Regions from separate parts of the Pseudomonas fulva genome, predicted to be linked through region 1. Evidence: riboswitches for the same ligand, from Rfam matches in the RefSeq annotation. Region 1 holds a riboswitch; each other region holds the start of a gene.
What was found. A riboswitch is a leader RNA that binds a small molecule or an ion and turns the genes downstream of it on or off. The one in region 1 is predicted to bind cobalamin.
Positions count from the first base shown of each region.

Region 2: linked by a shared signal. The riboswitch ahead of K8U54_RS23360 (ABC transporter substrate-binding protein) and the one ahead of K8U54_RS09710 (CbtB domain-containing protein) in region 1 are both predicted to bind cobalamin.
Region 3: linked by a shared signal. The riboswitch ahead of cobG (precorrin-3B synthase) and the one ahead of K8U54_RS09710 (CbtB domain-containing protein) in region 1 are both predicted to bind cobalamin.

Region 1 covers NZ_CP082928.1:2,165,157-2,169,488, reverse strand. Annotated here, with positions in the region: gene cobM (precorrin-4 C(11)-methyltransferase) at 1-485, opposite strand, end outside; gene K8U54_RS09720 (cobalamin biosynthesis protein) at 560-967, opposite strand; gene K8U54_RS09715 (CbtA family protein) at 964-1,674, opposite strand; gene K8U54_RS09710 (CbtB domain-containing protein) at 1,685-1,870, opposite strand; cobalamin riboswitch at 1,966-2,167, opposite strand; cobalamin riboswitch at 2,264-2,453, shown strand; gene cobW (cobalamin biosynthesis protein CobW) at 2,552-3,601, shown strand; gene cobN (cobaltochelatase subunit CobN) at 3,614-4,332, shown strand, end outside.
Region 2 covers NZ_CP082928.1:5,053,071-5,057,402, forward strand. Annotated here, with positions in the region: gene K8U54_RS23340 (HEAT repeat domain-containing protein) at 1-548, shown strand, start outside; gene K8U54_RS23345 (DUF971 domain-containing protein) at 545-838, shown strand; gene ykgO (type B 50S ribosomal protein L36) at 1,187-1,342, opposite strand; gene K8U54_RS23355 (type B 50S ribosomal protein L31) at 1,339-1,599, opposite strand; cobalamin riboswitch at 1,853-2,048, shown strand; gene K8U54_RS23360 (ABC transporter substrate-binding protein) at 2,215-3,222, shown strand; gene K8U54_RS23365 (FecCD family ABC transporter permease) at 3,219-4,253, shown strand; gene K8U54_RS23370 (ABC transporter ATP-binding protein) at 4,250-4,332, shown strand, end outside.
Region 3 covers NZ_CP082928.1:2,289,386-2,293,717, reverse strand. Annotated here, with positions in the region: gene K8U54_RS10255 (cobalt-precorrin-6A reductase) at 1-556, opposite strand, end outside; gene cbiE (precorrin-6y C5,15-methyltransferase (decarboxylating) subunit CbiE) at 553-1,758, opposite strand; cobalamin riboswitch at 2,100-2,433, shown strand; gene cobG (precorrin-3B synthase) at 2,530-3,885, shown strand; gene K8U54_RS10240 (precorrin-8X methylmutase) at 3,882-4,332, shown strand, end outside.

The sequences.
Region 1 (4,332 bases):
TGGATGGCCATGGTCGCGCCGTGGCGGGCGAGATCTTGCAGCTGCTCGCCGGCCGGCATCGGCGACTTACTGGCGTAGCGGGTGAGGATCACCGTCTGTGACACCTCGGGCAGCGTCAGCTCGCTTTCCAGCAGCGCCGCGCAGGCGGCCGTGGCCGTCACGCCGGGAATGATCTCGAAGGGGATGCCCAGCGCGCGCAGGTGACGAATCTGCTCGCCGATGGCGCCATACAGCGACGGGTCGCCGGAATGCACCCGCGCCACGTCCTCGCCACGGGCGTGGGCGGCGTGCAGCAGGGCGACGATTTCATCCAGGTACAATTCGGCGGTATTGATCACCTGATGGGCCTGGTGGCCGTCGAGCACCGCCCCGGGCACCAGCGAGCCGGCGTAGAGAATCACCGGGCAGCTGCGGATCAGGCGCTGACCCTTGACGGTGATCAGCTCGGGGTCGCCGGGGCCGGCGCCAATGAAGTAGACGGTCATGGGGTTCCTGAATATGGGTGGCGGCGTCTTGTATCGACCGATGAAAATCCCGGTGGCTCGACAGGGCGTGATCCCTACCCATCGACTCGGGCTACGGCCAGGGTGGCGGCAGCGCTCTTGCGCTTGGTTATCCACAGGCGAGCGGGTCGGCCGCTCAGCTGCTCGGCCAGGGCCAGGGCGCTGGCTTCGGCGACGCCTGGCGTGCCGGTCAGCTGCAACGCCTTGGCCGAGGTCTCGGTCAGGCGCCCATGGTAACCCGCCAGCACCTCGGCGGGCAGGAAGTGGATCGGCAGGTTCAGGTGCGCGGCCAGCAGCTGCAGGCCAGGTTCAGCCGCCTTGTGGGCGCTGCTGGCCAGGGCCGTCAGCTCGGCCGTGCTCGAGCCCTGCTCGGCCAGGGTGCTGTCGAGCAAGGCCAGCAGCTCATCGCGCGAGCACTCGCGCCGGCAACCCAGGCCGGCGACGAGGATGGGCCGTTCATTCACTGCGGCTGGCGCCCAGGGCCATGGAACCAGGCGGCAGTCAGGCCCAGGGCGGCCCAGAAAACCGCGTTGGTCAGCAGCGAGGCGAGGATGAACTGATGCTCCAGCGCTTCGGGCGCCAGGCTTTCATGGGCTTCAGGCTGCGGCGCGCCGAGCAGGTGGGGCAGGGCGAGAATCGCCACACCGAGAATGCGCAGCATCCCGTTGCCGCCGAATGCCAGCAGCGCCAGGCCGGCGGCGGTCGAGGCCGCGGTGCCGATCCACCAGTACTGGCGCAGCAGCAGGTCCGCCGCGGCAGTGCCTGGCAGTTCCGGCGGCAGGCCGCTGGAGGGTGCCAGTACGAAGGTGGCGAAACCCGCCAGGCCCCAGAGCAGGCCATGCCAGGTTTTCTCGGGGGCACGCAGAGTGAACAGACCGGCGAGCATCAGCGCGAAGCCGACGGCGACGACCAGGTTGCTCAGGCCTGTGGATAACAGGCGCTGCCAGCCGTCTTCCGGGGCCCAGGCTTCGCCGTCGTGGCTATGGCCGCTCGCGCCATGGTCGTGGGCTGCGGTGGCGTCATGGCTCTGTTCGATAACTGCCGGCTCAGCGATCTCAAAGCCTTCCGCCTGCAGGATCAAAGGGGTTACCCACAGGCTCTGCAGCAGGGTCAGCACGATGGCGGCGAGCAGGCCGGCGAACCCGGCGGTCCGGGCGATACGCTTGATCATTCTGGTGCCCTCAGTGGCAGGGGAACGCGGCGCTATGCCGGGTATCGTGAGCGGCGTTGTGCAGGGCTTCGACCTCGGAGAAGCCGGCGAAGAAGATCAGCACGGCGCCCAGCACGCAGCTGCCAACGGCGAGCAGGATACGTTGCGACAGGGGGAGCGCAGAGGCGCTGGAATCAGAAAGGACACTGCTGGACATGATCGTAGACCTCAGGGGTAAACGGCACAGCAGGACACGGCGAGACAGCCCGCACGAGCAGGCAGCGATCGGCGCGTGCCCGCCCACCGCGGGTTGCCAAACAGAGGATTCAGGCCGGTCTCCGGGCTCACGACGATCGCCTTGCGGCGATAGGGATCGGCCTTCCCATGCGTGTGCACAGTGGCCAAAACGATCCTGGCATTCGCTTACCGTTGCGGGGGCAGCGCCGGACTCTAACCGGCTTCCCGTTTCACCTCACGCGCGGCGGCGTGAGACACCTGAAACAACCGGGCAAGAACACCACGAAGCGGCCAGAGCGTCAATATGCTGCAGGTCGCGCCGCGATTGACCGTTACCCAGGCTCTGCGTAGCCTTGCGGTCTTCGAGGTTCTCCATGGGTCGCCATGGAGAGGAAACCTGTTCAGAAGGCTTCTAACAGGTTCAAGAGGGAACACGGATCGCCGTGGCTGCCCCCGCAACTGTAAGCAGCGAGTGCGTCGCCAATCGCCACTGGGAGACCGGGAAGGCCGGCCGCGTGCCATGACCTGCCAGCCAGGAGACCTGCCTCGATAACGCTTTCGACAACCGGGCGGGGTGATCCGGTGATGCCTTCGCGTGAGCCCTGCTCGTGCCTGCCATCCTATTGCCCGCTCGCCGTTTCTGCAGACGCCAGGGGCCACCATGAAAACGCTCGCCAAACTTCCCGTCACCATCGTCACCGGCTTTCTCGGTGCCGGTAAGACCACCTTGCTGCGCCACATGCTGGAAAACGCCGAGGGCCGGCGCATCGCGGTGATCGTCAACGAATTCGGCGAGCTGGGCATCGACGGTGAGATTCTCAAGCAGTGCTCCATCGGCTGCAGCGAGGAAGAAGCCAACGGCCGGGTTTATGAACTGGCCAACGGCTGCCTGTGCTGCACCGTGCAGGAAGAGTTCTTCCCGGTGATGCGCGAGCTGGTGGAGCGCCGCGGCGATCTCGACCATATCCTCATCGAAACCAGCGGCCTGGCCCTGCCCAAGCCTCTGGTGCAGGCCTTCAACTGGCCGGAAATCCGCAACGCCTGCACCGTCGATGCGGTGATCACCGTGGTCGACAGCCCGGCCGTGGCAACCGGCACCTTCGCCGCCTTCCCCGATCAGGTCGATGCCCAGCGCAAGCTCGACCCCAACCTCGATCACGAATCGCCGCTGCACGAGCTGTTCGCCGACCAACTGGCCAGCGCCGACCTGGTGATCCTCAACAAGGCCGACCTGCTCGATGCCGAGGCGCTGGCCGCGGTGCGCGCCGAAGTGGCCGAGGAGCTGCCGCCGGCGGTCAAGGTGGTCGAGGCCCATGGCGGCTCGCTGCCGCTCGATGTGCTGCTGGGCCTGAACAGCGAGACCGAGCTGCATATCGAGGGCCGTCGCACCCACCACGACGATGAAGACGACGATCACGATCACGACGAATTCGACTCGTTCCACGTGGAACTACCGGAAGCACACGAGGCGCGCCTGTTGAACGCCCTGAAAGAGGTCGTCGGCAAACACGGCATTCTGCGCGTGAAAGGCTTCGTCGCCGTGCCGAACAAGCCCATGCGATTGCTGCTGCAGGGCGTTGGTCAACGCTTCGACAAGCACTTCGACCGCGCCTGGAAGCCCGATGAAGCGCGGGTGACCCGCCTGATCGTGATCGGCCAGGAACTCGATCACACGGCCATCACGGCCGAGCTGAAAGCGGCGCTGGCGTAACCGGCGCCCGTCATGCACCTGCTGCGTACCCAGCCCGGCCAGTCGCTGCCGGCCGACAGCATCGCCGACCTCGGCCAGACCCCCGCCGAGCTGGTGGTGCTGTGCACCGGTGATTCGCACCTGTCGTTGCTGGCCGAAGTCGCCCGCCATCTGCCCGAGGATTACCCCAGCCTGCGCCTGGCCAGCCCGGCGCAGCTGGGCAACAACGCCTCGGTGGACTTCTATGTCGAGCAGGTGCTCCGGCACGCCAAGGTGATCATGATTTCCGTGCACGGCGGCGTCAGCTACTGGCGCTACGGCATCGAGCGGCTGGTGGAGCTGGCAGGGCAGGGCAAGACGCTGATCCTGGTGCCGGGTTGCGATAACCCCGACCCCGAGCTCACGGCGCTGGGCAACGTGACCGCCGACGATGCCGAACGCCTGTGGCAGTACCTGCGCCAGGGCGGTGTGGATAACGCGCGGCAGTTCTTCAACTGCATCGCCGACCGTTACCTGGGCCGGGACTACGGCTGGCAGCCGCCGCACCCGCTGCCGCGGGTTGGCCTCTATCACCCGCGTATCGGCAATGCCTCGCTGCAGGACTGGCGCGGCGACTGGCGAGCGGATGCACCGGTTGCCGCCTTGCTGTTCTATCGCACCCATGTGCAGGCGGCCAACACCGCCTTCGTCGATACCTTCTGCCAGCGCCTGCAGGCCCAGGGCCTCAACCCGCTGCCCATCGCGGTGGCCAG
Region 2 (4,332 bases), 2.5 Mb from region 1:
CGGCGCTGCAGGATAGCGATGCCTTCGTGCGTCGCGAGGCGGTGGGCATTCTTGGCTGGCTCAAGCAAAGCGATGCCTTGCCCCTGTTGGCGCGCCTGGCCAGTGACGATAGCGATACCGAAGTACGCCGTGCGGCAACCGGCGCTTTGGGCCTGGCCAGCGACGACAGCGTGCTGCCGGCTCTAAAGGCGGCGCTCAAGGATCGTGAATGGCAGGTGCGCGAAGAAGCAGCCACCACGCTGGGTAAGGTCGGCCAGGCGACGGCCGGCCCCGCGCTGCTGGAGGCGCTGAGCGACAGCTACTGGCAGGTGCGCCTGCGCGCGGTGCGCTCGCTCGGTCGCTTGCGCTTCGCAGCGGCGCATGACGGGCTGGTGGAATTGCTCGGGCACGCCATCAGCAACCTGCGCAAGGAGTCCGCGCTGGCGCTTGGCGAACTGGGCGACGATCAGGCACTGCCCGCACTGCTGGCTGTCGAGCACGATGCCGACCCGGAAGTGCGCAAGGCCGTGCGGATCGCCATCGGCCAGTTGCGCCTGCAAAAAGCATGAACCAGGCGCCCGTCGCAGTACGCAACAGTGCCACACAAGCCACGCTGACCGTGGATTGGGGGCAAGGGCAGGTTCTGGTGCTCGGCCATGGCCGCCTGCGTGCTGCGTGCCCATGCTCGAAATGCCGGGCGGCCCGGTTGGCGCAGCGTATCGATGTGGTGCCGGATGGCATACGCATCACGGCGATCCATGCCCAGGGCTATGGTGTGCAACTGATGTTCGACGATGGTCACGACCGCGGTATCTATCCCTGGCGTTATTTGCGTGAGCTGGGGGAGGTGGCAGGTTGAGTTGGCCATGCTTGTCGCATGGCCTGGTCGTCGCGGTGCCATCTGCGGGATGACCGAAAATCGCTTCGCGCCGAGGGCGATGCTCCTACCGACATGGCGTCGAACCGTCGATATTGCAGGCTCCTCGATACTGTAGGAGCCTGCTTGCGGGCGAATGGTTGTCGCGCCGCAGATGTTGAGAACGGCCACCATCGCATTCGCGCCGAGGGCGACGCTCCTACCGGCATGGTGTCGAACCGTCGATTTTGCACACGCCTCGATACTGTAGCCGCGCCCTGCGGCGAGTGCTTGTTGCGACGCGGCCTTGGAAAGATGGCTGCAATCGCGCCGCGATGGCGATGCAGGCACTTATCCCTTGTTCTTGCGTTGTGGCTTGGGCCGGCCCTGCACGCACTTGAAGCGCGGCTCGGTCTTGCAGATCACGTAGATGCGGCCGCGACGTTTGACGATCTGGCAGTCGCGATGACGCAACTTGGCCTGTTTAAGCGAGGCGACTACTTTCATGCCTTGGCTCCTGCGAAGCCTGCAAAGCGCTTGTTGAAGCCAGCCACACGGCCTTCGCTGGTGACCTGGCGCTGCTGGCCGGTATAGATGGGATGGGAGGCGCTGGACACGTCCAGGGTGACGTAGGGATAGGTGTTGCCATCGCTGTGTTGACGAGTCTTGTCGGTGTCGACCGTCGAGCCGATCAACCAGTAGGCGTCAGCAGCGACGTCGTGGAACAGAACAGGGCGATAGGTGGGGTGAATACCTGGTTTCATGAGAGCTCCGATAATTACGTTATAAGATAACATTTATAGTGTTGTTGATTATGATTCCCATTGCAAGTTCTGGGTCGATAATTTCAGGGGCCATGCGTGGCCGGGCATCAAGAGCTGATTCGGCTTGCTAAAATGTTATGTTGTAACAATAATGGCCGCGCTTTTGCGCAGGGCACTGCGTGGGCTTGGCTGGATCCGATTGCAGTCGGTGAACGGAAACTGCGGCAAAGCGCTGCAGGCGGATCACTTAATCGTTTAAGATGCCGCCGCCGGTTTCCGCGAGGAATTAATAGGGAATCCGTCGCCGCCTCTGGTGGCCAAACGGAACTGCCCCCGCAACTGTAGGTACCGAGCAGCGCTGCATTCGTGTCACTGGAATCGCTTCCGGGAAGGCCGCCGCGCTGCATGGACGTACCAGTCAGGAGACCTGCCGGCATGGGTCTGATTCCGCTTCTGCGGGCAGGGCCAGTAATCGAACCGCCGGCGGGGTGTCCGGGAGGGGCATCCGTGATCACTTCCCGCAAGGGACAGGTGCGGCCATGGTCGCGCAGCGTGATGTGTTCTCCAGCCTACGCACTGCCGTTATGCGTATTTGTTGATTAGGAGATCACCCGCATGTTCGTACCACGCCTTGCCGTCATCGGCGCCGCCCTGGCGCTGTCTTCCATGGCCCATGCCGCCGGCCCGACCCAATACCCGCTCACCCTGGAAAACTGCGGCCAGTCGCTAACGTTCGCAAAAAGCCCCGGCAACGCCGTGACCATCGGCCAGGCAGGTACCGAAATCCTTTATTCCCTGGGCCTGGGCGAACGCCTGGCCGGCACCTCGCTGTGGTTCAGCCACGTGTTGCCCGAATTCGAGGAGCAGAATGCCAAGGTGCCGCGCCTGGCCGACAACGACCCAAGCTTCGAATCGGTGATCGGCAAGCGCCCGGGCCTGGTAGCGGTGCAGTTCGAGTGGATGGTGGGCGAGCAGGGCGTGGTGGGTACGCGCAAGCAATTCCACGACCTGAACATTCCCACCTACATCATGCCGACCGACTGCGAAGGCAAGGACAACCTGGTCGGCGCAGACGGCACCCGCCTGCAGCCGTTCCAGATCGACAGCCTGTACAAGAGCATCAACCAGCTGGCGCAGATCTTCGACGTGCAGGACAAGGGCGACGCCCTGGTCGCCGACCTGCAGAAGCGCCTGGCCGCGGCGGTGGCCGGTGCCGAGCAGCGCCAGGCCCAGGATATTTCCGCGCTGTTCTGGTTCTCCAGCCCGGACATGGATCTGGACCCGTACGTGGCTGGCCAGAAGGGCGTGGCCGACTACATGATGAAGTCCCTGGGGCTGCGCAACGTGGTCGAGTCCAGCGAGGAGTGGCCGAGCGTCGGCTGGGAAACCCTGGCCAAGGCCAATCCCACGGTGCTGGTGCTGGCGCGCATGGACCGTCGCCGCTTTCCCGCCGACGACGTGGAGAAGAAGCTCGAGTTCCTGCGCAACGACCCGGTCGCCAAGCACATGGACGCCGTCAAGAACGGGCGCATCGTGATCATCGACGCCGATGGCATGCAGGCCTCGCTGCGGATGATCACCGGCATCGAAACCCTCGCCAAGGCCGTTGACGAATTCCAATGATCGCGCGCAGTTCTCGCCTGTTCCTGCTGACCATCGCCTGCCTGCTGCTTCTTGGTGTGGCGGTGATCGCCGGAGTCGCCCTGGGCGAAACCCGCATTGCGCCCTCGGTGGTGTTCCAGGTGCTGGCCAACAAGCTGTTCGCGGCAGGCTTCGTGCTCGACCCGATCGATGAGGGCATCGTCTGGAATTACCGCCTGACCCGCGCCCTGGTCGCTGCCAGCTGCGGGGCCGGGCTGGCGGTGTCCGGCGTGGTGCTGCAGGCATTGCTGCGCAACCCCCTGGCCGATCCCTACCTGCTGGGTATATCTGCCGGCGCCTCGACCGGCGCGGTTTCCGTGGCATTGCTCGGCTTGGGCGCCGGCATGCTGACGCTGTCCATGGGCGCCTTTCTCGGCGCGGTCGCCGCCTTCGCCCTGGTCGCGCTGCTGGCCCGTGCTGCGGGTGGCGGGGCGATCAGCGGCAGTGCTCAGATCATTCTGGCCGGTATCGCCGGTTCCCAGCTGTTCAATGCGCTGACCTCGTTTCTGATCACCAAGTCGGCCAGCGCCGAGCAGGCCCGCGGCATCATGTTCTGGCTGCTCGGCAACCTCAGCGGGGTCGACTGGCAGGACGTACTGCTGGCCGTGCCCATGGCGCTGGCCGGGGTCCTGCTGGTCGCCTGGCACACCCGGGCGCTGGACGCCTTCACCTTCGGCGCCGAGTCGGCGGCCTCCCTGGGCGTGCCGGTGCGCCGGGTACAGGCCACCTTGATCGCCTGCACCGCCCTGGTCACGGCGGTGATGGTGTCGATCGTCGGCTCCATCGGTTTCGTCGGCCTGGTGATCCCCCACGCCGCGCGGCTGCTGGTCGGTGCGCGGCATGGCCGGCTGGTGCCGGTCTCGGCACTGATCGGTGCGGTGTTCCTGATCGCCGCCGATGTGCTGTCGCGCACGGCGATCAATGGCCAGGTGCTGCCGATCGGCGTGGTCACCGCTCTGGTCGGCGCGCCGGCGTTCGCGGTGATTCTGGTGCGCGGGAGGCGAGCGCGATGAGCACCGTGTTGCAGTGCAGCGACCTGGGCTGGTCGGTAAAGGGCAGGGCGATCGTGGCGGGGGTCGACCTCGAGGTGCG
Region 3 (4,332 bases), 120 kb from region 1:
CATCGCAATTCAGCCGCGCGAACAGCGCACGTTCGTCCTCGAGGCTGAACGGCCCGCGGGCACCGATCACTTCGGCGCGCTCGCCCGCCGGCTGGCCTTGCAGGCAACGTACCGTCCAGTGCTGATGGGCAGGAATCTCGTGCAAGTGCTCAAGCGGCTCGCGGCCCAGGGTGAACAGCGGCCGCTGGAATGGAGCCAAGGCGGCGATCAATGACGGCCAGTCGAACACCTCGCGCCAGTCATCGCCGGCCGATGCCATCCAGCCCGGCCGCCGCAGCGCCCAGCAGGGGATGCCGGCCTGTGCGGCGGCGCGTGCCGCGTTGCGGCTGATCTGCGCCGCGTAGGGATGGGTGGCGTCGACCAGCAACTCGATGCCCTCCCTGTGGATAAAGTCGGCCAACCCCTCGGCGCCGCCGAAGCCGCCAACGCGCATCTGGCAGGTCAGATCCTCCGGCACCTTGCCCAGCCCGGCCAGGCTGTAGATATGTTCGGCGCCGAGGCGGCGGGCGAGAGCCAGCGCTTCGCCGATGCCGCCGAGCAAGAGGATGCGCTTCATCGCGGCTTGTGGACTTCTAGCAAGGTGATCGGCAGGGCGCCGCGCCAGGTATCGAAGCCGCCGAGCGGTTTGGCCTGGGCGACCTCGATGCGGGTCAGCTCGCCGCCCCGTTCGCCGCGAAAGGCGATCAGCGCCGCCTCGCTCTGCAGGGTCACCGCATTGGCCACCAGGCGGCCGCCGGGCTTGAGCGCCTGCCAGCAACCTTGCAGCACGCCCGGCAGGGTGACGCCGCCGCCGATAAAGACCGCATCCGGCGCCGCCAACCCTTCCAGCGCCTCGGGCGCCCGTCCGGCCACCAGTTGCAGGCCCGGTACGCCCAGGGCATCACGGTTATGGGCGATATGGGCCTGGCGCCCTTCGTCGGCCTCGATGGCGATGGCGCGGCAGCTGGCATTCGCGCGCATCCACTCGATGCCGATGGAGCCGCAACCGGCGCCGACGTCCCAGAGCAGCTCGCCGGGCGATGGCGCCAGGCGCGACAGGGTAATCGCCCGTACGTCGCGCTTGGTCAGTTGGCCATCGTGGCGGTAGGCGTCATCCGGCAGGCCGGGCGTCAGCGGCAGGCGCTTGGCGTCAGCGCCAGCGAGGCACTCGATGGCCACCAGGTTGAGATCCGCTGCGCGCTCCAGCGACCAGCCTTCGGCCAGGCCATCGATACGCCGCTCGCGCTCGCCACCCAGGTGCTCGAAGACGCTCAGCCGGCTGGGGCCGAAGCCACGCTCACGGAGCAGTTCGGCGATGGCGGCGGGGCTGTCGCCATCGTTGCTCAGCACCAGCAGACGCATGCCGGGGTGGATCTGCGCCTGCAACGCCGCCAGCGGCCTGGCAACCAGGGACACCAGCGTGGTTCCCTGCAGCGGCCAGCCCAGGCGCGCCGCCGCCAGGGAAGCGGACGACGGCGCCGGCAGAATGCGCAGCTCGCCTGGCGCCAGCTCGCGGGCCAGGCTGGCGCCGACGCCAAACAACATCGGGTCGCCGCTGGCCAGCACGCACACCGGCGTGCCGCGCTCTTCGAGCACCGCCGCCAGGGAGAACGGCTTCGGCCACTGGAGGCGCGTGGCCCGGATGCAAGGGGGCAACAGCGCCAGCTGGCGCTCGCTGCCGACCACTCGCTCGGCCGCCAGCAACGCATGCCGCGCCGCCTTGCCGAGGCCGGGGTAGCCGTCTTCACCGATGCCCACGACGGTCAGCCAGGGGGTCATTTCTTAGTCCTCATCATTGGCAGCCAACAGTGATTGGGTGTTCAAAGGCAATGGCAGCCATCGGCGCAGTATTTGTGGGAGCGGGCGGGGACGCCCAGTCCATGCCCGCGATTTTTCGCGCGCATGGCGCGCTCCCACAATGGATAGGAGAGCGGCCGCTTCCGCCACTTAGCCGCCAAAATCAGCGAGCCTGGGGTGAAAGATCGCGAACAGATTCTAAAGCGGATCGCCACCGACCCCTCCTAAGAAAGCCATCTTTACGGCGATCGATATCACCACATCGCGGCCATGCCACTGTGCGATCCGACGACGCGGCTTTTCATCCCGGCGGGCAAAGCGGGCATAATAGCGCTTCTGTCGGTGCCCAGCGGCTACATGTGAGCCAATGCGGCCTAAGAGGGAACACGAGAAAACCTGTTCAATATCTAGCGAGCTAGAGCCCTGCAAGGCAGAAATTGGCGAGGAAGCGGAGTGTACTTCTGTACATGAGCATTCCGAGACGGTTTCTAACGCGGCAGGGCCGACGCGCAGCAGATATTGGGCAGGTTTTCCGCCGTGGCTGCCCCCGCAACTGTTGCAGCGAGCGCCTGCGCCAATCGCCACTGGGAAACCGGGAAGGCCGGCCACGCGCCATGACCTGCGAGCCAGGAGACCTGCCGACCGATTCAGTCGCATGTGCCCACACCGGGCGGGGTGTCCCGGTGAGAGAAGCTGACCCTTCCCTGGCCTATCCTCGAACGGATGCCCATGTGACCCGACTCCGGTGATCCGTTGAAACAGGCTTTTCGCATTCCAACCCCTGCTGTTCGCCCCTCGGCCTGTCCGGGGTTGCTGCGTATCGTGCAGGCGAAGGATGGCGGTATCTGCCGCATCAAGCTGCCCGGTGGGCGCCTCGAAGCCGAGCAGGCCGAGCGCATTGCCAGGGCCGCGCAGCAACATGCTGGCGGGGTGATCGAAGCCACCAACCGCGGCAATCTGCAGATTCGCGGGATTTGCGCGGGCAATGAAGATGCACTGATCGGCGAGCTGCTGGATGCAGGCCTCGGCCCCAGCACGCCCGGCGCCGATGACGTGCGCAACCTGATGGTCAGCCCGGCCGCCGGCGTCGATCCGCTGGCGCCTGTGGATATCTCGCCGCTGGCCGCCGAGCTGCTGGCCACCCTGGAAAACACGCCGCGCCTGCATGCCCTGTCGCCGAAGTTCGCTCTGCTGCTCGACGGCGGCGAACGCCTGGCGATGCTCGAACACCCCCACGATATCTGGCTCAGCGCCCTGCCCCTCGATGACGGCATCGGCTATGCCTTCGGCCTGGCCGGTTGCCCGCCGGTCACGGCAGAAGATGCACCCGCACTGGCGGTGGTGCCCCAAGCCCTGGCTCATAAGCTGGTGATCGCCCTGCTCGACCTGTTTCTGGAGCTGGCTGCGCCCGAGCAGACACGCATGCGCCATTTGCTGGAAATCCATTCGCCTGCCGAGCTGCTGCAGCGTCTGCAGGCTCGGCTGGGAGACGCACTGCTGCCGGCAGGCGACTGGCGCCGCAACCCGGCGCAAGCCAATGCCCATCTCGGTATCCACAAGCAGCGCCAGCCGGGGCTCGTGCATATCGGCGCCGCCACCGTGCTCGGTCGGCTGGAGGCCGAGCAACTGCTCGGCCTGGCGGATCTCGCCCGCCGTCATGGCGATGGCGCCCTGCGCCTGACGCCCTGGCAGAGCGTGCTGCTGCCCAATGTTGCCGAGGCGGCTGCCGATGGGGTTATCCACAGCCTGCATGGGCTGGGCCTGCTGGCCGATGCCAGCACGCCGTTGGCCCGCATCATCGCCTGCACCGGCGCCAGCGGTTGCGCCAAGGGCCTGGCCGACACCAAGGCCGATGCCCTGCGCCTGGCCGAACTGCTCCCTGCTGGCAACGAGCAGCCGGGCATTCACCTCACCGGCTGCAGCCGCTCCTGCGCCGCCGCCCATCGCGCGCCCTTCACCTTGCTGGCGGTGGCCGAGGGTCGTTACGACCTGTTCGCCCGCCAGCCCCCCGGCAGCGGCTTCGGCCACTTGCTGGGCCACCACCTGACACCTGACGAGGCCGCCGAATTGCTGGCCTCGCTCACCGCTACCCGGAGTTTCACCCGATGACCGATTACATCCGCGATGGTCAGGAGATCTATCGCAATTCCTTCGCCATCATCCGCGCCGAGGCCGACCTGAGCGGCATTCCGGCTGACCTGGAGAAGCTCGCGGTGCGGGTCATCCACGCCTGCGGCATGGTCGATGTGGTGCAGGATCTGCGCTTCTCACCGGGTGCCGGCGCGGCCGGGCGTGAAGCGCTGGCCAGGGGCGCGGCGATTCTCTGCGACGCACGCATGGTCGCCGAAGGCGTGACCCGTGCACGGCTGCAGGCCGCCAACCCGGTGATCTGTACCCTCAACGATGCCGGCGTACCGGAGCTGGCCAAGCAGCTCGGCAACACCCGCTCGGCGGTGGCCCTGGAACACTGGCGCGAGCACCTGCAAGGCTCGGTGGTGGTGATCGGCAATGCGCCGACGGCGCTGTTCTACCTGCTCGACATGCTCGCCGCAGGTG